One region of the Streptomyces sp. NPDC021749 genome, then DNA from elsewhere that is predicted to be linked to it. Evidence: riboswitches for the same ligand, from Rfam matches in the RefSeq annotation. Region 1 holds a riboswitch; each other region holds the start of a gene.

What was found. Region 1 has a riboswitch for cyclic di-AMP ahead of AB0G35_RS22250 (NlpC/P60 family protein). Riboswitches for the same ligand answer to the same signal wherever they lie in the genome.
Region 2: linked by a shared signal. The riboswitch ahead of AB0G35_RS29895 (M23 family metallopeptidase) and the one ahead of AB0G35_RS22250 (NlpC/P60 family protein) in region 1 are both predicted to bind cyclic di-AMP.
Region 3: linked by a shared signal. The riboswitch ahead of AB0G35_RS20465 (M23 family metallopeptidase) and the one ahead of AB0G35_RS22250 (NlpC/P60 family protein) in region 1 are both predicted to bind cyclic di-AMP.

Annotation. Positions count from the first base shown of each region.
Region 1 is NZ_JBFACE010000022.1:113,839-121,610, reverse strand. Features, by position in the region: gene pcrA (DNA helicase PcrA) at 1-926, opposite strand, end outside; cyclic di-AMP (ydaO/yuaA leader) riboswitch at 1,309-1,478, shown strand; gene AB0G35_RS22250 (NlpC/P60 family protein) at 1,486-2,628, shown strand; gene AB0G35_RS22245 (hypothetical protein) at 2,787-3,140, opposite strand; gene AB0G35_RS22240 (C40 family peptidase) at 3,370-4,518, shown strand; gene AB0G35_RS22235 (alpha/beta hydrolase-fold protein) at 4,617-5,741, opposite strand; gene AB0G35_RS22230 (response regulator transcription factor) at 5,978-6,691, opposite strand; gene AB0G35_RS22225 (PspC domain-containing protein) at 6,751-7,772, opposite strand, start outside.
Region 2 is NZ_JBFACE010000039.1:41,717-49,488, reverse strand. Features, by position in the region: gene AB0G35_RS29920 (hypothetical protein) at 1-235, opposite strand, end outside; gene AB0G35_RS29915 (hypothetical protein) at 253-939, opposite strand; gene AB0G35_RS29910 (hypothetical protein) at 1,120-1,974, shown strand; gene AB0G35_RS29905 (hypothetical protein) at 2,070-2,372, shown strand; gene AB0G35_RS29900 (aldo/keto reductase) at 2,640-3,599, opposite strand; gene AB0G35_RS29895 (M23 family metallopeptidase) at 3,688-4,917, opposite strand; cyclic di-AMP (ydaO/yuaA leader) riboswitch at 4,929-5,083, opposite strand; gene AB0G35_RS29890 (DUF2332 domain-containing protein) at 5,378-6,598, shown strand; gene AB0G35_RS29885 (PP2C family protein-serine/threonine phosphatase) at 6,625-7,767, opposite strand.
Region 3 is NZ_JBFACE010000019.1:116,081-123,852, forward strand. Features, by position in the region: gene AB0G35_RS20455 (pitrilysin family protein) at 1-745, shown strand, start outside; gene AB0G35_RS20460 (pitrilysin family protein) at 781-2,163, shown strand; cyclic di-AMP (ydaO/yuaA leader) riboswitch at 2,417-2,572, shown strand; gene AB0G35_RS20465 (M23 family metallopeptidase) at 2,585-3,385, shown strand; gene AB0G35_RS20470 (GntR family transcriptional regulator) at 3,592-4,281, shown strand; gene AB0G35_RS20475 (HPr family phosphocarrier protein) at 4,589-4,870, opposite strand; gene AB0G35_RS20480 (GNAT family N-acetyltransferase) at 5,004-7,772, shown strand, end outside.

The sequences.
Region 1 (7,772 bases):
GCGGGGATGTCGGCGGTGCCGGTGCCGACCAGCTCGCGGACAAGGGTGTACTGGGCGTGGTTGGTGTCCTGGTACTCGTCGACGAGGACGTGGCGGAAGCGGCGGCGGTAGTGCTCGGCGACGTCCGGGAAGGCCTGGAGGAGGTTGACCGTGGTCATGATGATGTCGTCGAAGTCCAGGGCGTTGGCCTCGCGCAGCCGTGCCTGGTACATCGCGTACGCCTCGGCCAGGGTCTTCTCGAAACCGTCCGCGGCCGTCCCGGCGAAGGTCTCCTCGTCGATGAGCTCGTTCTTGAGGTTGGAGATCTTCGCGCTGAAGGACTTGGGCGGGAAGCGCTTGGGGTCGAGGTCCAGATCGCGGCAGACCAGGGACATCAGGCGCTTGGAGTCGGCGGCGTCGTAGATCGAGAAGGAGGACGTGAAGCCCAGCTTCTTGGACTCGCGGCGCAGGATCCGCACGCAGGCGCTGTGGAAGGTGGAGACCCACATGGCGTGGGCGCGCGGACCGACCAGCTGCTCGACGCGCTCCTTCATCTCGCCGGCGGCCTTGTTGGTGAAGGTGATCGCGAGGACCTGGCCGGGGTGGACGTGCCGCTCGGCGAGGAGATGGGCGATGCGGTGGGTGAGCACCCGGGTCTTGCCGGAGCCGGCGCCGGCGACGATCAGCAGCGGGCTGCCGGTGTGCACCACGGCGGCCTTCTGCTGGTCGTTGAGCCCCTGGAGCAGCGCTGCGGGGTCGACCGCCGGGCGGGCGGCGCCGTCGCGGTAGTACGCGTCCCTGGGCTCGGGCGCGTCGAACCGCCCGCCGAACAGGTCGGCGGGGATCTCCTCGGGGACCGGCTCATGCTCGTCCTCGGGAGGCGGCGGGGGCTCCTCGTCCTTGTGGCCGAGGTCCGCCAGGAAGCTGTCGTCAAAGAGGCTGCTCATCGCCCACCGAGTCTAGGCCGCCCCACCGACAGCGCGCCGGGGACTGTGGACAAGTGGCCGGGACGGCCGGAGAACGCGCGGTGCGGACCGGAAGGATCACGAGCCGGGCGGCCGGCCGGCCGTCGCCACGCGCACCGGAAGGATCACGAGCCGGGCGGCCGGCCGGCCGTCGCCACGCGCACCGCAGAAAGCGGAACGGCCGCATCCCCGAAGCGGAACGGCATCACTCAGGTCACAAAAAGGTTTCGGGCATATCGAACATCAGCCTTCACAGGAGCCACACGAGTTGGCTAACGTCCTCGCTCAGGCAGCCCGCCTCCCCGTGGACGACAGCGTCCGCACGGGCCGCCCACGCCGAGTCCGGCCCTGCCCGCGACGTGTCCTTCCGGTCACGCACGGGTCACCCGGAGCCGGGGACCCACCAGCAACACCGGGGTGAATCGATCCGTCCGTCCGACACCAGCGGACGTACGGACCGTAGGGCACGGCCTTCCGTCAGCGACACCGCCCGAACCCGACAGCTAACCCGGTAGGCGGTCCACGGAAGGAGTTGCCGGCCTTGGCGTCCCATCGCAAGCCGCGCACCAGCGTTCTCACCTCGCCCGGGAGTCGCCGTACGGCGGCCGGGCTCACCACCGCCGCGCTCGCCTCGGTCACCCTGCTCTCGCAGACCGCCGACGCCACCCCCAGAGCCCCCAAGCCCACCATCGAAGAGGTCAAGCAGAAGGTCGACGGCCTCTACCGGCAGGCCGAGGTGGCCACCCAGAAGTACAACGCCGCCAAGGAGCGCGCCGACCACCAGCGCGAGACCGTGGACGGGCTGCTCGACGCCGCGGCCAAGCGGGCCGAGAAGATGAACGAGTCCCGGCGGGAGCTCGGGACGTTCGCCTCGGCGCAGTACCGCACCGGCGGCATGAACCCGACCGCGCAGCTGATGCTCGCCAAGGACCCGCAGCAGTTCTTCGACCGCAGCCACCTGATGGAGCGGCTGACCGGGCGGCAGCAGCAGGCCGTCACCGACTACCAGCAGCAGGCCGCGGCGGCCGCCCGCCAGCGGGCCGAGGCGAGCCGCAGCCTGGAGCATCTGCAGAGCTCGCAGGCCGCCCTGAAGGAGTCCAAGCGCTCCGTTCAGCAGAAGCTGGCGGAGGCCCGCCAGCTGCTGTCCCGGCTGACCGCCCAGGAGAAGGCGCGGCTGGCCGAACTGGAGCGCCAGAAGGAGGCGGCGGCCAAGCGCCGGGCCGAAGAGGAGGCGCGCAAGCAGCGGGAGCGCGAGCAGCAGCGGCAGCACGACGGCGGGGACACCGGCGGCCAGACCGGTGGGGACACCGGCGGCTCCACCGGGGGCTCGCAGTCCACCAAGGCGGAGAAGGCCCTCGCGTTCGCCCGCGCCCAGATCGGCAAGCCGTACGTCTGGGGCGCCACCGGGCCCTCGTCCTACGACTGCTCGGGGCTGACCCAGGCGGCGTGGAAGGCTGCCGGGGTCGATCTGCCGCGCACCACCTGGGAGCAGGTCAAGGTCGGCCAGCGGGTGGCGACCAAGGACCTGCAACCTGGTGACCTGGTCTTCTTCTTCGACGACATCAGCCACGTCGGCATGTACATAGGCGGCGGCAAGATGATCCACGCCCCGCACCCGGGCGCGAACGTCCGGGAGGAGTCGATCTACTACATGCCGATCTACGGGAGCGTCCGCCCGGCCTGACGCCCGGCCCCGCTCCTCCCCGGCCCACCCCCCACGGCAACCCCCCACACGCCACCGCGCGGCCCTCGCCTCCGGATCCCGGAGTGCGACGACCGCGCGGTGTGCCGTTGTGGGGGCGACGTGGCCGGCCCCGCCATACGGGGACGCGGCCGGCGTCCTCAGGTCCAGAGGACGGCGATGAAGATGTTGGCCATCGTGAGACCGCCGACCGTGCCGAACAGCGCCTTGTCGACCTGCTCCTCGTCCCGCTTGACGTAGACCAGCGCCAGGATCACCACCAGGACGGCCATCTTGATGCCGATCTTGATGTTGTTGACCGGGTGGTCCTGCGCCTGGTTCAGGCCGACCAGCACGATGCCGGTGACCAGCATCGTCAGCGCGCCGTGCAGCATGGCCGGAACGAACCGGGCGGTGCCCGCACCCATCGCCTTCATCTGCGTCAGGAAACCGCCCAACAGGGAGGCGATGCCGATGATGTGCAGGCCGACGAAGATATGAATGACTACGTCCATGAGGCCGGATCGTATCCGCCACATAGCACGCCCTTTCCGGCAGGGCGCCCATATTCGTGGCTTCGGTCAGCGCGGAGCGGCCCCGGCGACCGGGCGATGACGCTCCGGTCACCCGCGTTCCGGCAGCGGTCGAATGCGAACAATGCCGGGCAAGCGAGCCCGTTCCCGTGACGCCCGGGCTTAGCGTCCTCCTCCAGCGGCCGACTCCCGCCGCGCCGCAAGGAAGGAAGTGACGGCCACCGTGGCCTCGCACCGCAAGCCCGGGCGACATCCGTTCGCCTCGCTCACCGGCGGCTCGCGCAGCGCGCGCACCGCCCGTACGGCCGCCACCCTGGCCCTCGCCGGAGCCGCCACCGCCTCCGCCTTCGACGGCACCGGCCAGGCGGCGGACCGTCCCACCCCCGCCCGGGTCCAGAGCCGGGTCGACGCGCTGTACCAGGAGGCAGAGGTGGCCACACAGAAGTACGACGGCGCGAAGGAAGCCGCCGAGACCGCACGCGAGGAGCTGAGCAGGCTGCAGGACGAGGCCGCCCGCAGGACCGCGGAACTGAACGCCGCGCGCGCCGGGTTGGGTGCCCTGGCCGCCTCCCAGTACCGCTCCGGCGGCGTGGACCCGGCCCTCCGGCTGCTGCTGTCCGCCGATCCGCAGCGCTATCTGGACGGCGCCGCGGTACTGCAGCGGACGGGCAGCCACCAGGCGACCGCGGTCGCCGGGTACGCGCGCCGACTCGGCAGCGTGCAGCAGGTCCGGCAGCGGGCCGAGGAGACCGCGGAGCGGCTGACCCGGACCGAGTCCACACTGAAGCGGCACCGGGTCACCGTCGTGCGGAAGCTGGACGCCGCCGAGCAGTTGCTGGCGCGGCTGACGGCGGAGCAGCGGGGCCGGATGGCCGGACCGGACGGCTCCCGGGCCGGGACGGCGGGCGGCCGGGCGGACCGCGGGGGCGGCGGGCGGGACGGCGGGCTGCTCGGCGGCATCCCCACCGGCTCGGCGGCCGCGGCCGGCGCCTCGGCGCAGCAGGCGCCCAACGCACGGGCCGCCCGGGCGGTTTCGTTCGCCTACGCCGCGCTCGGCAAGCCTTACGTCTGGGGCGCGACCGGGCCCTCCGCCTACGACTGCTCGGGGCTGACCCAGGCCGCATGGAGGGCGGGCGGGGTCTCCCTGCCGCGCACGACCTACACCCAGATCAACGCCGGCCCGCGCATCGGCCGTTCCCAACTGGCGCCCGGGGACCTGGTGTTCTTCTACACGGCCATCAGCCACGTCGGGCTCTACATCGGGGACGGGAAGATGATCCACGCACCGCACCCGGGCGCGCCGGTGCGGATCGCGCCGATCGACCAGATGCCCTTCGCGGGCGCCACACGGCCGGCGTAGGAGTCACGCGGCCCGGCCGGGGCCTCCCGGTCTGCTGCGGCCGGTCTTCTGTGTCCAGTCTGCTGCGTCTGGTCTGCTGCGGCGTCCGGCCCCCCGGCTCAGGCGCGCAGCTGGGTGCCCAGCCAGCGGAAGATCTCCGGCACCTGGTTGCGCCACACCACCGTGGTGTGGCCGCCGGCGTTCGCCGCGATCTGGTGCACGGTGACCGTCGTCGGGCGCTTCGCGAGCTGCTGGAGGCCGATGCCCGCCTGATAGCCGTCGCCGGCCGCGCCCGACACGTACAGGGCGGTGCGCGGCGGACGGCCGGCCGCGTTGGCGGCCTTCAGGATGTGCAGCGGGTTGGACCGGATGCGCAGCGTGGGGTCCTTGCCGGCGAGCGAGTCGGGCTCCAGGGCCGGGTCGTTGTAGCCGGACATGGCGACCGCGGCGCGGTAGCGGTCCGGGTGGGCCAGGGCCAGCTTGGCGGCGCAGTGGGCGCCGGCCGAGTAGCCGGCCAGGGCCCAGGAGTGCGGCTGGTCGCCGGCCCGGAAGTTGTCGACGATCATCTGGCGGACGTCGACGGTCAGCCAGCTGTCCGCGTTGACCTTGCCGGTGAGGTTGACGCAGCCGGTGTCCGCGCCGGTGAGGAGGGTGGTGCGCGGCGCCACCAGGATGGCGGGCTTGATCTCGCCGCGCTGCATCATCGGGCCGAGCTGCTCGGCGACGTGCAGCGCGCCGAACCAGGCCTTCGCCGAACCGGGGTAGCCGGGCAGCAGCTCGACGACGGGGAACTTCCTGTCCTTGAAGGCCGGGTCGTTGTACTGCGGCGGCAGCCAGACGTACACCTCGCCGATCACACCCGAGATGCGGCCCTTGAGGTTGGTCATCTGGACGCCGGGGCCCACCTTCGGGTCGTCGGCCGGCCGGAACTGCTGGATCTGCTTGGGCTGGTTCTTGATCTGCCGGCCGCCCATACCGTCCGGTCCGAGGTCCTTCGCCACCGCGACATGACTGTCGGTGCCGAGCAGGTCGCCCCAGGTGTCGTAGAGGTTGTTCGCGTTGTTGACCAGCACGAACACCACGGTGATGGCGGTGGCCTGGGCGAACAGCAGCATCAGCAGCCGGGCCAGACCGCGCAGCAGCGGCGGGCCGGCTATCCGGCCCCAGATGGCGAGCGGCAGCACGACGCCGATGATCAGCAGCGCGATCGAGGTGAGGAAGAAGGGCGTGCCCGTCAGGCTCATCGGGAACTCGCTTCCAGGACGCATACGCGAAGGACGTGGGGTGGGGTGGTTCGGGCCCCGCCTTCGGCAGTGAGCCTCTCCGCGCCCTTAGATGGCGATCCGTGTGGTCCTGGTTGCCCGTCTTTGGTCCTTCTTTACGCCCTCCTTTGTGCCCTCTGTTGTCCGTGTGACGTTTGTGCCGATCCCGTGGGGCGTCCGTACGGCCGTCCCCGCGCCGCCCGCGTGGCGCCCGCCGGTCAGACCAGGCGGCGGGCCGCGGCCCAGCGGGTCAGCTCGTTGCGGTTGGACAGCTGGAGCTTGCGCAGCACCGCCGAGACATGCGATTCGACCGTCTTCACGGAGATGAACAGCTGCTTGGCGACCTCCTTGTACGCATAGCCGCGGGCGATCATCCGCAGCACCTCGCGCTCGCGCTGGGTGAGGCGGTCCAGGTCCTCGTCGATCGGCGGGGCGTCCGTCGAGGCGAAGGCGTCCAGGACGAAGCCGGCCAGCCGCGGGGAGAAGACCGCATCGCCGTCGGCCACCCGGAAGATCGCGTTGACCAGGTCCGTGCCGGTGATCGTCTTGGTGACGTAGCCGCGGGCGCCGCCACGGATGACGCCGATGACGTCCTCGGCCGCGTCGGAGACGGACAGAGCGAGGAAGCGGACCGGGCGCTCGGGGTCGGCCATCATCACGGCACTGCGGCGCAGCACCTCGGCGCCGCCGCCCCCGGGGAGGTGCACGTCCAGGAGGACGACCTCGGGGCGGGTGGCGGTGATGACCGTGATCGCCTGGTCGACGTCGGCGGCCTCGCCGACCACCTCGACGCGGGTCCGCTCGGTCTCGCCGATCTCGGCCTGGACGCCCGTGCGGAACATCCGGTGGTCGTCGACCAGCACCACCCTTACGGTGCGGTCGCCGTCCTCCGCGCCGCCGTTGCCGTCCTGCTGTGCGCCCTCGCTGCTCATGTCTTCCGTCCGTCCTTCGGTGTCTGCCCGGTCATCATTCCGTGTCCCGCCCGGCCCGGTCATATGTCGGGCTCCTGCGCGGTGCGCTCCATCTCCAGCTCGACGACCGTGCCGCCTTCGGGGGCGGAGCGCAGCCGGGCGGTGCCGCCGTGGCGCTGCATGCGGCCGATGATCGACTCGCGGACGCCCATCCGGTCGGCGGGGACGTCGTCCAGGTCGAACCCCGGGCCCCGGTCGCGCACCGAGACGAACACCGACGAGCCCTCCACCTCGGCGAACACCTGGACCGCGCCACCCTCGCCGCCGTACTTGGCGGCGTTGACCATCGCCTCGCGCGCGGCCTGCATCTGGGCGCCGAGCGCCTCGTCCAGCGGGCAGTCGCCGACGACCACGACCTCGATCGGGACGCCGTGGTGGTCCTCCACCTCGGCGGCGGCCTTGCGCACCGCCTCCGCGAGCGTGGCCGGCTCCTCGTCCTCGTCCTTGCCGCGGCCCTCGGGCTTGTAGAGCCAGGCGCGCAGTTCGCGTTCCTGGGCCCGGGCCAGCCGCGCCACCTCGCGGGGGTCGTCGGCGTTGCGCTGGATCAGGGTGAGGGTGTGCAGCACGGAGTCGTGGACGTGGGCGGCGACCTCGGCGCGCTCCTGGGCGCGGATGCGCATCAGCCGCTCCTCGGAGAGGTCCTGGGCCATCCGCACCAGATACGGGCCGGCCAGCAGGGCTATGCCGACGACGACGGCGAGCGCGGCCTGCAGCACCGAGCCGAGGCGCTGCACCGAGCCCTGAAGCACCACGATGCCGGTCACGCCGACGCAGACCAGCAGCACCCCGGCCGCGCCGCGCAGCACCGGCAGCAGCCCCTTGCGGCGGCCGAGCTCCAGCCACTGGGCGCGCCGGGAGTTGTCCGCCTGGCGCCACACCAGGGCGACACCGGCACCGATCAGCAGTACCGGCCAGAGATAGCCGTCGGCCTGGCCGAGTTGGAAGCGGGAGGCGACGACGCCCGCGCCGATCAGCAGGGCGATCAGCGCGAAGGCCTGCCCCCGGTCGGGCCGGCGGGCCAGTAGCCGCTGCCTGCCGTCGC
Region 2 (7,772 bases), on a different contig from region 1:
TCAGCACTTCGTCCTTTTCGGCATCATGAGTCCGCTGCGCGCGAATCCGGTGCGTCGCCGGGTTGTAGTAGAGGCCCGAGAGCGGGAGGTCGATGACCTCGACGGGCAAGGGCTGCCCATTCCAGTCCACGGTAACGGTCTCGCGCGTACCGCCGGAGTTTTTCACCTCGTTGACGCGCTTCGTGATCAGCTCACTGAACTCAGCCGCCCTCGGCGGCGGCGGAAACTCCTGCATGGTGCTGTCCCCTCCCTTTACTGGTCCTCGCCAAGAAGCTTGTACTTGGCGGCCTCACGCGCCTCCGCCGGAAGCGTGCGGTATTCTCCCCACAGTTTCTCAAGGGCGCTGTAGGTGCGGCGGTCCGCCTCGATCCACTGCGCCAGGACCTTGCGTTCGATAGGACCAAGGACTTCCACACGCTTGAGCCAGGCCGCCAGATCGGCTTCGCCGCCGCGGTTACCTACTCGGCAGCGGTTGCACTCCGTGACCAACTGGATTTCCGTGCCGCCGTCGGGCAACTTCACCTGACGGCGGGCGATGTCGAGCTGAGCACTCGTCCGGCCGTCGCCATAGCTCTCGCCAGGTCCCACCCCGCAGCTCCGGCACGAGTAACCGTCTGCCTTCATGACATCGGCCCGTTGAGTGGCGGTCAAGGTGCTGTTCGGCTTCGCCTTGCCCTTGCCCGGCTCCCAGACAGGCTCGCCCTGCTTCACGAAGCGCTGTTCGTTGCTGTTGAGGCTTGGGTCGCTCCGGCTGTTGAGGATCTCCCAACCGGCGTCGCGCAGGTCACGCATGCGCCGGTCAATCTGTGCGACCCCGGGAAACGCTTCCTGCAGCGCCGCCTTCGTGAAGCAGTTGCCTTCACCCACCACTTCTACGAGCCATCGGGCCACACGGATCTTGCTGCCGTACGACGTGTCCTGCCAAGACGGTACGTCCATGACACCCCAGCCTTCTCGTAAATCCGCCAACTTCCCGCTGCCTGGCCGCAGCAGCCAGCGAGTCCATTCATGTCACCGCTTCGGGACCGGCATTGCGAGCAGTTGCCGCTGTTGCGCCGCGAAATGCAACGAAGCGACCTAGGCTGGGGAAGCGGTGCTATGACAGCGAAGGCGGGGGATATGGCACAGCAAGTGCGTCGTCTGGCAGCGATTGATCCGTCTCTGCCAGCAGGGCAGCAGCGGCTGGCAGAGGCCCTCCGGTCACTGCGCTTACGACTGACACCAGGCCTGGGAACGTTCGCACTCATCGCCGAGCAGGCCGCCAAGGATTGCGGACGCGAAGCCCTGAGCAGGGCTACTGTCTCTCGCTACTTCAGCGGCAAACTCGTAGCTCCCAGCTGGTTCATTTCCTGGCTGCACGACCAGGCACAGCTCAACAGCGGAGCCATGCAGCACGTCCCCGGGCTTGAGGAACTGCTTCTGCTGCAAAGGGAAGCAAATGAACCAACCGACTGCTCTCGGTGCAACAGACTCATCAGGCAACTCAGCAGTAGCGAGGCTGAGCTTCTGACCGTCAGGAGCCGGAGCTGGCAGCTTGAAAGGATCCTCGCCGCGCGCCTGGATGCGGCCGGGCCAGCGGGACTTACAGCCGGCTCTCGCAGGCGTTCGTCGGCACAGCCCTGGCCCCTGCATCCCCTGCCGGTCCCCCGCCGCATGGAGGACCGGCAGAAAGAATTGAGCGACATTCAGGCAGCGAGGGCAGCCACGGACCACATCGCCTCCTTGGCTAGCAAGCAGGACCTTCATGGGCAGACCGCTGCCGTCCAGAACGCCATCGCGGCTTTACCGCCCTCCGGCTTGGCCGTCATTGTGGTCAGCCTGCGTGGACGTCAGGTCAGGGAAACTGCCGAGACGTTGCTGCAAGTGTGTGCACGAGAGTTGCCAGCCCGCGGCGTGATGGAGCTTGCTGCGAGCCTGCTGCAGCGCGGCCTCGCAGCCGATGCGGAAGAGCTCCTCCGCTCCGCAACCAGATGACACTGCACTCTGGGCCGGCCTGCTGCTAACCCTCCTCGAAGACAGGACAAGCGTAGGCTCAGCACCGTTTCAGCCCAGGTAAGGAGAAAACAGAAATGGCCGGCGTTCCGAGCAGTGTGGTGGCGGCGAGTGGGCTCGTGGGGGGTTATGGGGTGGCTCGGTGGACGAAGAAGCGGCCGTTGGGGGGTGTGGCGCTGGCTGCGGCGGGGGCGGTGGCGGCGCGGGAGTGGCAGCGGAAGGCCGGGGGCAAGACGGCGGCGGCGTTGAGTGGGGCCTATGTGGCGGCGTTTGTGGGGTCGCATCCGTTGGCCAAGAAGATCGGGGCCTGGCCTTCGGTGTTCGCGGTGGCCGGTGGGGTGGCGCTGGCGTCCTGGGCGGTGGTGGACCGGCGGGGGTAGCCCCAACGCGCAGCACGCAGCACGCGTCACGCATCACTCAGCACGCGTCACGCAGCACGCAGCACGCGTCACGCAGCACGCAGCACGCAGCACGCAGCACGCAGCACGCAGTAAGCATCACGCGTCACACGTCACGCAGTAAGGCATCACGCGGTCCGCAGCACGCATCACCCCGTACATATCGCGGACCGCGGCAGGTGTACGGAAGAAGCGGGGCCCCGGGGTCCCGCTTCTTCCGTGTGGTGGGCAGTTCAGCCCTGGCCTGGGTCAGGCCGATGCCTCGGTCAGGAGGGTGAGTTCGGGGTCCGTGAGGGTCAGGCCGGTGACGGCCAGGAGGGGGGCGAGCTGGGCGGTCGTGCGGGCGCTGGCGATCGGGGCGGCGACCGTGGGCTGGGCGACGAGCCAGGCCAGCGCGACGGTGGCGAGCTCGGCACCGTGGGCGGCGGCGATCGCGTCGAGGGCCGCCAGGACGCGCGGACCGCGGTCGGTGGACAGGTACTGCGCGGCCTTCGCGGACCGGGCGCTGTCGACCTCGGCACCCGGCCGGTACTTGCCGGTCAGGAAGCCGGAGGCCAGCGCGTAGTACGGGACCGCGGAGACGCCGTGGCGGGCGGCCACCTCGGCGAGTTCCCCCTCGTACGTGTCGCGGGAGACCAGGTTGTAGTGCGGCTGCAGGGCCACGTAACGGGCCACGCCCTCGCGGTCGGAGAAGGCGAGGGACTCCTCCAGGCGCCGCGCGGAGATGTTGGAGGCACCGATCTCGCGGACCTTGCCGGCCCGGACGAGGTCGTCCAGGGCGGTCAGGAACTCGCCGACCTCGACCGACTCGTCGTCGTAGTGGGTGTAGTAGAGGTCGATGTAATCCGTGCGGAGACGGGTGAGGGACTTCTCGACCGCGGACTTGATGGTGGCGGCGGAGAGGCCCTTGTAGTCGGGGTGCGCACCGACCTTGGTGGCGATCACGATGTCGTCGCGATTGCCGCGGGAGGCGAGCCAGTTGCCGAGGACGGTCTCGGACTCGCCGCCCTTGTTGCCGGGCACCCAGGCCGAGTACACGTCGGCGGTGTCGATGAAGTTGCCGCCGCCCGCCACGTACGCGTCGAGGACGGCGAACGACTCGGCCTCGTCGGCGGTCCAGCCGAAGACGTTGCCCCCGAGGGAGAGGGGGGAGACGGACAGCGAGCCCAGGGCCCTGGGGGTAGGGGAGTTGTTGCTTGTCGCGCTCATGGCGGCGGCAGCGTCGCGGGGCGGGTGGTTATTCCCTCGTGCGGCGGTCGCCGCCGCGCGCGGGCCCGCCCCGCCCCGCCCCTCTTCGTCAGACGTCGACGCCGTGGTCGCGCAGCCAGGGCATCGGGTCTATCGGGTCGCCGGCACCGGGGCGTACCTCCAGGTGGAGGTGGGGACCGGTGACGTTGCCCGTGGCGCCGACCCGGCCGATGACGTCGCCGGTGTTGACCTTGCCCGAGGTCTTGACCATCGAGGAGAGGTGGCAGAACCAGAGCTCGGTGCCGTCGTCGAGGGTCAGGACGATGCGGTAGCCGTACGAACCGGCCCAGCCGGCCTGGGTGATGGTGCCGGAGTGCACCGCCTTGACGGGCGTGCCGGTCGGGGCGGCGAAGTCCTGGCCGGTGTGGTCCGCGACCCAGCGGTCCCCGGCCTGGCCGAAGCCCGCGGTGAGGGTGTACGAGGAGACCGGGGTGATGAAGCTCTGTGCCAGTTTGGCGAGGCGTTCGGCCTCCGCCTTCCGGCGGGCCGCCTCCTCGGCCTTGCGCCGGGCCTCGGCCGCTGCCTCCTTCTTGGCGGCCTCGGCCTTCTCGGCGGCCTTCAGGTCCGCGGCCGCGTCCGTCGTGGCCTGCTTGATCGCGGCCTGCTCGGCGGCCTCGCGGGCCTCCTGTTCGCTGGCGCCCTGCTGGGCATCGGCCTGCTGGAGGATACGGCTGCGCAGCGCCTCACCGGCGTTCCCGCCCGAGCCGGTGTCCGTGACCGTACGTGCACCGGTGTCCGTGTCCTGGCCGGTGGTCGCCGGCGAGCCCGTCCCGGCGGGCTGGGCGAGCGGGTCGACGGGAGCGGAGGCCGAGGCGGAGGCGGTGTCCGAGCCGCCGTCGGATATCAGGTCGCCGACGCCGGGCAGGGAGGCGGCGTCCGGAAGGTGGTCGGAGACGGCGTCGGCCACTCCGCCGAGGTCGGGCATCGAGATGGGCACCGGCGGCTTGCCCTCGGCCGTGGCCATTCCGCCCGCGCCGACCGCCGCGATGACGCCGACGCCGAGGACCGTGCCGCCGCGGGCGAGTCCGCCGGCGCGCTGCTTGGCCACCCGGTGCTTGCCGCGGACCGGGCGGACGGACTCCTCGGTGGGGTTCCATTCCTCCCACGGACCGTCAGGGGCCGGTGCGGCGAAGCCCGCATCCGTCCCTGTGGCGGTGCGGGCGGCGAAGCCGGTGTCGCCGGGACCGGCGAAGGAGCCCGGGCCGTACGGGGCGCCGGGGCCCCGGTCGTCGGACTCGTAGGCGGACGGAACCTCGGGAACGGGCCTGTTGGACGCCACGGGGGCGCACTCCTTTCCTTCCTTCTCGCCTACCGGGTTAGCTGACGGGTTCGGAGCAGGAAGGTCTCCTACGGGCACGCTCTGGCGGAGGCGTCCGATTCACCCCAAGGTGGTGGTTCCCCGGTTCCCTTGGTGCAGTTCGAGGTGCTGGAGGTGCGTGAAAAGCGCGTGCGGGATTCGGCGTCGGCGCGCGGTGCCGCCTCTTGCGGCGGCTGGGACGACCGCGCTGCGTTATCGGACAGTAATAGAGATCGCGGCCGTTTTCCAAGCCTTCCCCGGAATCCATATGCCGCGCGCACCAGCTTTGGCGTGGTCTTTTCCGGTCACCATGGCCATAAATGGGGCGAGTTGACCCCACCGCCCCGCGCCGGATCTAAACGATCTTTCGATGATTGTGCGTCAGTTGTTATGCGGAGGGGTGCCTGGCCATTACGGAACGTGAAGACAGTAACGTCGGATCATGGTCGTCAACGCCGAGCGCCCCGGACACCTCGAACCCGCCCGCACCAGCGGTCCCGGCCGTCACGGCCGCCCCGGCCGCCCCGGCCACGGCGGTGTCACGACCGGCAGCGCCCACGACGTGGCGCGGCGGTACCAGGCGTTCTCCTGGCGCGAGGCGCGCGGGCGGTCCGACGCCCATGAGGAGCTGTCCGCACGGATCGGCCAGGACCAGGAGTTGTGCGAGCTGCTGGCGGGTTCGCTGCCGGCCGGCGACAAACAGCAGCCCCAGCTCCTGCTCGCCGCCGTCCGCCATCTCGACGGCCCGCACGCGGAGCAGGGCCCGCGCGGCGCGGCGGCGTACGGGCGCTGGCGCGAATGGACGATCCGGCACTGGGACCAGGTGCGGGACGTGGTCCTGCGCCGCGGCACCCAGACCAACGAGCCGGCCCGCTGCGCCACGCTGTTGCCGCTGCTCGCCCGGCTGCCCCAGCCCCTGGCCCTGCTGGAGGTCGGCACCTCGGCCGGGCTGTGTCTGCACCCGGACCGGTATCGCTACGCGTACGAGTACGAGTACGGGTACGCGGGCGAGCCGGCCCCCGGCCACCCGGGCGGGCGCGAACCGGGAGCGCACCGCCCGGCCGTCGAAGTGGGCGCGGCCGACAGCCCGGTGGTCTTCCCCTGCCAGGTGCCGGCGCCGCCGCCGGCAGGGCAGGGGGCGCGCGGGCCGCAGCTCCCCACCCGGCTCCCCGAGGTCGTCTGGCGGGCCGGGATCGATCTCGAACCGCTCGACCCGGTCGCCGAGCCGGACGACCTGCGCTGGCTGCAGTCGCTCGTATGGCCCGGCGACGAGGCGCGGGCGGCCCGGCTGTCCGCGGCCGTCGAGGCGGTGCGGGCGGCGCCGCGGCCGCGGATCGTCCGCGGGGACCTGATCGACGAACTGCCCGCGCTGGCGGCCGAGGCGCCGGCCGGGGCCACGCTGGTCGTGTTCCACACCTCCGTGCTGAGCTACCTGCCGCCGGCCCGGCGCGAGGAGTTCGCCCGGCTCGTACGGTCGGTCCTCGACGGGCGGGACGGCGGCGGGCACTGGATCTCCCAGGAGCACCACTCCGTGCTGCCGTGGCTTCCGCTGCCCGCGCACCACACCCCGCGCCCGGACGACCCGTTGCAGCTGACCCTCGCCCTGGACGGCCACCCGGTCGCGCTCACCGGCCCGCACGGGCAGAGCTTCCGCCCGCTGTAGGGCACGCCGCCCCGGGCCGGCCGGCCTCACTCCCCCATGGGCCGCTGCAGCGCCAACAGGGCCATGTCGTCCGCCGGGGCCCCGCCCGCGTGCCGGGAGACGTCCTCGATGAGGGCGTCCAGGAGGCTCGCGGGGCCCGGGAAGCGCCGGCCGCGGAGCTTGTCGGCCGGGTCGTAGAAGCGGCCGCGCAGGTCGCGGGCCTCGGTCACGCCGTCGGTGAAGAACAGGAGCAGCGACCCGGCCGGGAAGAACGACTCGTCGGAACGGTCCGGCCAGCTCGCCACCTCGCTCATCCCCAGCGGCAGCGCCGGCACGGCGGGCGTCAGCTCGCACAGTCCGCCGTCCGGGCCGAGCAGCAGGGGCGCCGGATGGCCCCGGTTGAGGATCCGCAGCACGGACCGCCCGCCGGCGGGGATCTCGGCCAGGACCGCGGTGGTGAAGCCCTCGCACTGGTCGAGCCCCGCGCGCCGCCCGCCCTCCCGTTGCAGCGCCCGTTCCAGCCGGCCGGCCACCGCCTCCAGGCTGGCCTCCTGTTCCGCCGCCTCCCGGAAGGCGCCGACGACGACCACGGCGGCCTCCACCGCCTCCAGGCCGTGGCCGCGGACATCGGCCACGATCAGCCGTACGCCGTGCGGGGTGTCCTGCACCGCGTACAGATCGCCGCCGATCCGGGCGTCCGCCCGCGCGCCCACGTAACGGGCGGCGACCGCGAGCCCGCCGAGCCGCTCGGGCGGCACCGGCAGCAGCGCCCGCTGCGCGGCCTCCGAGACGTCCCGTAGGGACGCCGGGTGGGCGTCGCTCATCCGGACGGCGCGGTGGACGGCGAGCGCCAGCAGGACGACCACGAAGACCGTCGCGATCTCGGTCACCGACTCGGGGGTGTCCTGGGCGGCGCTGCGGTACGTCACCACCAGCGACTCGCCGGCCAGGGCGGTCAGGGCGGCCAGGGCGGTGGCGGGCAGCGAGAAGAGCGGCGCCGCCACCAGCGGGGCGGCGGAGAAGAAGGGCGCGGCGGTGTAGCCGGGCGGCGTGGCCATGCCGAACGCGAGGCCACCGACGATCAGGACGGCGGGGAGCCAGCAGGCCGGGCTCCGGCCCAGCGGCGACGTCCGGGCCCGGCGCGCCCGCCGCTGCTCGTCGCCCGTGGAGGGCCCGTCGCCCTGCCGCATCCGCA
Region 3 (7,772 bases), on a different contig from region 1:
GCCCAACAACGCCGTCCTGTCGGTCGTCGGCGACATCGACCCGGCCCGGACGCTGGCCTGGATCGAGAAGTACTTCGGCTCGATCCCCTCCCACGACGGCAAGCAGCCGCCCCGGGACGGCACGCTGCCCGACGTGGTCGGCACCGAGCTGCGTGAGGTCGTCGAGGAGGATGTGCCCTCGCGTGCCCTGATGGCGGCCTACCGCCTGCCGCACGACGGCACCCGTGAGGCGGACGCCGCCGACCTCGCGCTGACCGTCCTGGGCGGCGGCGAGTCCTCCCGCCTGTACAACCGGCTGGTGCGTCGCGACCGCAGCGCGGTGGCCGCCGGCTTCGGTCTGCTGCGGCTGGCCGGCGCGCCCTCCCTGGGCTGGCTGGACGTGAAGACGTCCGCCGGGGTGGAGGTGCCCGCCATCGAGCGCGCGGTCGACGAGGAACTGGCGCGGTTCGCCGCCGAGGGGCCCACCCCGGAGGAGATGGAGCGGGCGCAGGCCCAGCTGGAGCGCGAATGGCTGGACCGCCTGGCGACGGTCAGCGGTCGCGCCGACGAACTCTGCCGGTTCGCCGTCCTGTTCGGCGACCCGCAGCTCGCGCTGACCGCCGTGCAGCGGGTCCTGGACGTCACCCCCGAGGAGGTGCAGGCGGTCGCCAAGGCCCGGCTGCGCCCCGACAACCGCGCGGTGCTCGTCTACGAGCCCACCGAGCCGGCCGGCAACGCCGCCGAGGAAGGGGAGACGGAGCAGTGAGCGACGCCACCCGCCAGGATTCCCCAGGGAGCACCATGCAGTTCCACCCGCAGCCCCAGAGCGGCGCCCCCAAGCCGTGGGCCTTCCCGGCCCCCGAGCGCAGCCAACTGCCCAACGGCCTCACCCTCCTGACCAGCCACCGCCCCGGTCAGCAGGTCGTCGCGGTCGAGATCAACCTCGTCGCCCCTCTGGACGCCGAGCCCGAGGGCCTGGACGGCGTCGCCACGATCATGGCGCGCGCCCTGTCCGAGGGCACCGACAAATACGACGCGGAGGGCTTCGCCGCCGAGCTGGAGCGCTGCGGTGCCACGCTGGACGCACACGCCGACCACCCCGGCGTACGCGTCTCCCTGGAGGTCCCGGCCTCCCGGCTGACCCGCGCGCTCGGCCTGCTCGCCGACGCGCTGCGCGCCCCCGCCTTCCCGGAGAGCGAGATCGAGCGGCTGGTCCGCAACCGCCTCGACGAGATCCCGCACGAGCTCGCCAACCCGGCCCGGCGGGCGGCGATGGCGCTCTCCAAGGAGCTGTTCCCGGCCACCGCGCGGATCTCCCGCCCCCGTCAGGGCACCGAGGAGACCATCGCGCGGATCGACGCCGCGGCCGTGCGCGCCTTCTACGACGCCCACGTCCGGCCCGCCACGGCCACCGCCGTGATCGTCGGCGACTTCACCGGCGTCGACCTGGCCGCGGCGCTCGCGGACACCCTCGGCGCCTGGAGCGGTTCGACCGCCGAGCCGGTCAGGGCGACACCGATCGTCGCCGACGACACCGGCCGCGTGGTGATCGTGGACCGCCCCGGGGCCGTCCAGACGCAGCTGCTCATCGGCCGGATCGGCGCCGACCGGCACGACCGCGTGTGGCCGGCGCAGGTGCTCGGCACGTACTGCCTGGGCGGCACCCTCACCTCCCGCCTGGACCGCGTCCTGCGGGAGGAGAAGGGCTACACCTACGGCGTGCGGGCCTTCGGCCAGGTGCTGCGCTCCACGGCCCCCACGTCCCCCGAGGGCGCCACCGGCGCCGCGCTGCTCGCCATCAGCGGCTCGGTGGACACCGCCTCCACCGGGCCCGCGCTGGACGACCTGTGGAAGGTGCTGCGGACCCTCGCGGCAGAGGGGCTGACGGACGAGGAACGGGACGTCGCGGTGCAGAACCTCGTCGGGGTGGCGCCGCTCAAGTACGAGACCGCCGCGGCCGTCGCGGGCACCCTCGCCGACCAGGTGGAGCAGCAGCTCCCGGACGACTACCAGGCGCAGTTGTACCTCCGGCTCGCGGAGACCGGCACGGTCGAGGCGACCGCCGCCGCCGTCAACGCCTTCCCGGTGGACCGCCTGGTGACCATCCTGGTGGGCGACGCCGCGCAGATCACCGAGCCCGTCAAGGCGCTGGGCATCGGAGAGGTGACCGTCGTCAGCGGCTAGGTGGCGGACGGCGCATGACGAGGCGTCACGGCTGACCGGCTCCCGTGGTGTTCGCTCACCACGGGAGCCGTCGTATGTCCGGCACCGTCCGCGGGAATCCGCGGAATCCGCCGTATGTCCGTTTTGCAGGGGCTTGTTGGTTCCGGAACTTGTGGCATCCCGCACAAAATCGCGGTTCCGTTTGGCGCCGCAAAGTTGCCCCGATTAGCGTCGGTCCGGCTGTTCGTCACAACTCCGCCACAACAGTGGCACCGGACAGTCATCGCCGAGTCCCCGTACGGCGCGAGCCAGGGGAGCCGGGGACCCACACGTCCCTGGGGTGAATCGGGCGCCTCTCCGGAGGGGTCCGTAGGAGACCTTCCTGCTCCGAACCCGTCAGCTAACCCGGTAGGCGAGAGGGAAGGAAAGGACGAGCCAGCACATGGCGTTCACCCGTGCCACCGGGAAGCACCGCCGGGCCAGCCGCACCGCCCGGACGACCCGCAACCTCGCCGGCATAGCCACCCTGGCGACCTCCGGCGTCGTCGCCACCATGGCCTCGCCGGCGCTGGCCGCCACCGACGAGGCGCGCGCCCAGGACACCGGTCTCACCCAGGCCGTCGTGCTCGGCGACGAACTCGCCCACCGCCTGGAGGTCCAGGCCGACACCCAGCAGGCCGCCGCCGAGGCCGCCGCCATGAAGGCGAAGGCCGAGGCCGAGGCCAAGAAGCGGGTGGCGGAGGCCGAGCGGCACGCCGAGGCCGCCAGGAAGAAGGCCAAGGCCGAGCGCGAGGCCAAGGAGCGGGCCGCCCGGGACGCCGAGCGCAAGCGCCTGAACGCCTTCGTCGCCCCCATCGCCGGTTCCTACGTCTCCACCGGCTACAAGGCGTCCAGCAGCCTGTGGTCGTCCGGCAGCCACACCGGCATCGACTTCCACGCCGCCACCGGGACCTCCGTCCACGCGGTCGGCGCGGGCACCGTGGTCGAGGCCGGCTGGGGCGGTTCGTACGGCAACAACATCGTGATCAAGATGCACGACGGCACCTACACCCAGTACGGCCACCTGTCGTCCATCGGCGTCTCGGTCGGCCAGACCGTCACCCCCGGTCAGCAGATCGGCCTCTCCGGGGCCACCGGCAACGTCACCGGCCCGCATCTGCACTTCGAGGCCCGCACCAGCCCCGACTACGGCTCCGACATCGACCCCCTCGCCTACCTGCGCTCGCACGGCGTCAACGTCTGAGCCGGCGCCCGGCCGGCGTCCGACCGGCCCGCCGGCCGACCCGTCCCCGCGCCCCCGGCGCATGCCTCCGTGCGCTCCGCGCCCACTGGCCAAAAAATATCGCCGAATATGCAGAGTCCGTCGGAAAAGCCGTGCCGGTCGAATAGAGTCTCGGAAAAGCCGCCGACCGGCGGCGTTTTCCGGGGATTACGGCGGAGGCACGATCGATGCGAGGCCATATTTCCGCGCATGCGGTGTGCACGGCGATTCGCGAGGACATCGTCTCCGGCGCACTGGCGCCGGGGAGCCGGCTGATCGAGGAGATCCTGGCGGCGCGGTACGGCGTCTCCAGAGTGCCGGTCCGCGAAGCCCTGCGCACCCTGCAGTCGGAGGGCTTCGTCACCACCCGCCACCACGCCGGTGCGTGCGTCGCCGAGCCCACCGAGCAGGAGGCCGTCGACCTGCTCGACGTCCGCGCCCTGCTGGAGCCGTTGGGCGCGGCCCGCGCGGCCGCCCGGCGCACCCCCGCCCATCTGAAGGTGCTGCGCGGCCTGGTACGGCTCGGCCGCGAGCGGGCCCGCCACGGCAACCCCGCCGACCTGCGCCAACTCGACGGCTGGTTCCACGAGACGCTGGCCCAGGCGGCCGGCAGTCCCAGCCTGACCGCGCTGCTGACCCAACTGCGCCGCAAGATCGAGTGGATGTATGCGGTGGAGCCGCCGCCGCGGGCCGGCGAGGTGTGGGACGAGCACGGTGCGGTGCTGGACGCGGTGGCCCGTGGAGACGCGGAACGGGCCCGCGCCCTGATGGCGGCTCACATCGAGCGCTCGCGCCCGGTGTACCGGCTGCGGCGCCTCGCCGCACCCGAGGTGAGCGATCCGAAACAGCCCGTCAACACGGCGCGCGCCCGTTCTTAACACGCGGGCCGTATACAAAGGGGTGCGGAATTCCCGGGCGGCGTTTTCCGGCGCCGCGCTTGCCTTCCTGGCTGATTTCGGATTACGGCGGGTGGATATTCTCCGGTACACACGCATTCCGCCCCACGTATTTTCGCGTCCGCCGCCAAGTGTTCCCGCAATGAGAACGGCGCGGCGGAGGGCGCGCACTTGTGCGGGGAAGGGCTATGGCACTTCCCGGAACGCAAAGCGCAGCAGAACGGCCCCGCCGCGGCACCTTTTCAGGTCATCGCGGCGGGGTCGTCGTATGAGGGGCGTCCCGGTGGGCTCAGACGGTCTCGGGGAGCTCTTCGAGACCCTCGGAGACGAGCTTGGCCAGGCGGTCGAGCGCCTCCTCGGCGCCCTCGGCGTCCGAGGCCAGCACGATCTCCTCGCCGCCCTGGGCGCCCAGGCCCAGGACCGCGAGCATGGAGGCCGCGTTGACCGGGTTGCCATCGGCCTTGGCGATCGTCATCGGGACGCCGGCGGCGGTGGCCGCCCGGACGAAGATCGACGCGGGACGGGCGTGCAGGCCCTCGGCCCAACCGACATTGACGCGGCGCTCAGCCATGGTGTTGCCCTTCAAAGTCGTGACTGTTGTCTAGACCATTCTCTCACGCTGCCGGGGCTGCTCCCGGCTGCCCCCTGACCCCGAGATTACGCGTGCCGGGCCGGTTGTCGGTGGCCGGTCGTACCCTGTCCGCATGCAGAAGCCGCCGGACCACGCATACCCGACCCACTGGGAAGCCGACGTGGTGCTGCGCGACGGCGGCACGGCGCGGATCCGCCCCATCACCCCCGACGACGCCGAGCGGCTGGTCTCCTTCTACGAACAGGTCTCGGACGAGTCCAAGTACTACCGCTTCTTCGCGCCCTACCCGCGCCTGTCCGACCGCGATGTGCACCGCTTCACCCACCACGACTACGTCGACCGGGTCGGGCTCGCGGCCACGGTCGGCGGCGAGTTCATCGCCACCGTCCGCTACGACCGGATCAACGACCAGGGACTCCCCGCCAAGAGCCCCGAGGACGACCAGGCCGAGGTCGCCTTCCTGGTGCAGGACGCCCATCAGGGGCGCGGCGTGGCCTCCGCCCTCCTGGAGCACATCGCCGCCGTCGCCCGCGAGCGCGGCATCCGGCGGTTCGCCGCCGAGGTGCTGCCCGCCAACAACAAGATGATCAAGGTGTTCACGGACGCCGGGTACACCCAGAAGCGCACCTTCGAAGACGGCGTGGTGCGGCTGGAGTTCGACCTCGAACCGACCGAGCAGTCCATGGCCGTGATGCGCAGCCGCGAGCAGCGCGCCGAGGCCCGTTCCGTCCAGCGGTTGCTCGCCCCCGGCTCGGTCGCCGTCATCGGCACCGGCCGCGCCTCCGGCGGCATCGGCCGCACGGCCCTGCGGCACATCCTCGACTCCGGTTTCACCGGCCGGCTGCACGCCGTCAACCACGCCTTCCCCGACGACCTGCGGCGGCTCGACCCGGAAGGCGTACCGGCGGTCCGCGGGCTCCGGGAGATCCCCGACCCGGTCGACCTCGCCGTCATCGCCGTCCCCGCCGAGCGCGTCCCGGACGTGATCCGCGACTGCGGCGAACACGGCGTCCAGGGCGTGCTGATCCTCTCCTCCGGTTACGCCGAGGCGGGCCCCGAGGGCAGGGAGCGGCAGCGCGCCCTGCTCCACCAGGCCCGCTCCTACGGCATGCGGCTCATCGGACCGAACGCCTTCGGTCTGATCAACACCGCCGCCGACATCCGGCTGAACGCCTCGCTCGCCCCGCAGATGCCCGGCGCCGGCCACATCGGCCTGTTCACCCAGTCCGGAGCCATCGGCATCGCCCTGCTCAGCGGACTGCACGCGCGCGGCCCCGGGGACGGCGGGATCGCCGGCATCTCCGCCTTCGTCTCGGCCGGCAACCGCGCCGACGTCTCCGGCAACGACCTCCTCCAGTACTGGTACGAGGACCCGGACACCGACGTCGTGATCCTCTACCTGGAGTCCATCGGCAACCCCCGCAAGTTCGCCCGGCTGGCCCGCCGCACCGCCGCCGTCAAACCGGTCGTGGTCGCCCGGGGCGCCCGGCACAACGGCACCACCCCGCCCGGCCACACCGTGCCCACCGTCCGCGTCCCCGACAGCACGGTCGCCGCCCTGATGCGCCAGGCCGGCGTCATCCGCGTCGACACCGTCACCGAGCTGATCGACGCCGGGCTGCTGCTGGCTTCCCAGCCGCTGCCGGCCGGACCGCGCATCGCCATCCTCGGCAACTCCGAGTCCCTGGCCCTGCTCGCCTACGACGCCTGTCTGACCGAGCGGCTGCGCCCACTGCGCCCCCGGGTGCTGCCCTCCGCCGCCACACCTGACGACTTCCGCGCCGCGCTCGACGAGACCCTCTCCGGTGACGGCTGTGACGCGGTCATCGTCACCGCCATTCCCTGGGTGGGGGAGGAGGACGGCTTCTCCCCGGGCGGCAGCGAAGGCGCGGCGCTCGCCACGGCGCTGCGCACGGCCGCCGCGGCCCACCGGGAGAAGCCGGTCACGGTCGTGCACCTCGCCATGGACGCCCTCGCCGAGACCCTCGCCGCCCCGCCGGCCACCCCGGGCCCCGCCGCCCCGGCGACGGACCGGCCCGCCCCGCAGGCCCCCGCCGAACCCGACCCCCCGGCGACGACACCCCCCACCCCGCCGGCGACGGCCGCCCCCGCCCCGCCGCCCCGGCCCACGTACCCGCCGTCCCGTCCGCCGTTCCCTCCGGGCCCGCCCCCGGGAGCCCACGCCGCGGCCCGGACGCCCGCGGTCCGCGCCACCGAGACCGCCCCGCCCAGCCGCCGACCCGCCCCGCTGCGCATCCCCGCCTACCCCGCCGCCGAGCGGGCCGTACGCGCGCTCGCCGAGGCCGTCCGGTACGCCGCCTGGCGCCGGGAGGCGGCCGATCCGGGCCGGGTGCCCGAGTACGACGACATCCAGGAGGCCGCGGCCGGTGCCGACATCGACCGGCTCCTCGACCGCCTCGCCGCCGACGTCCCCAGCGGCCGCTCGGTACGGGTACCGGACGACGACGCCGCGGCCCTGCTCGCCCGCTACGGCATCCACACCCACCCCGTCCTGCCCGCCCCCGACCCCGACGCCGCCGTGCGCGCCGCCGCCCGCCTCGGCTACCCGGTGGCCCTCAAGACCACCGCACCCCACCTGCGGCACCGCGCCGACCTCGGCGGCGTCCGGCTGGACATCGCCGGCGAGGCCGAACTCCGCCGCACCTACGCCGAATTGACCGATTTCCTCGGCTCGCCCGGGGAGCTGCGGCCGGTCGTCCAGTCCATGGTGCCGCGCGGGGTCGACACGGTCATCCGTGCCGCCATCGACCCCGCCGCCGGCGCCGTGCTCTCCTTCGGCCTGGCCGGCGCCCCCTCCCAGCTGCTCGGCGACGTCGCCCACCGCCTCATCCCCGCCACCGACCGTGAGGTCGCCGAGCAG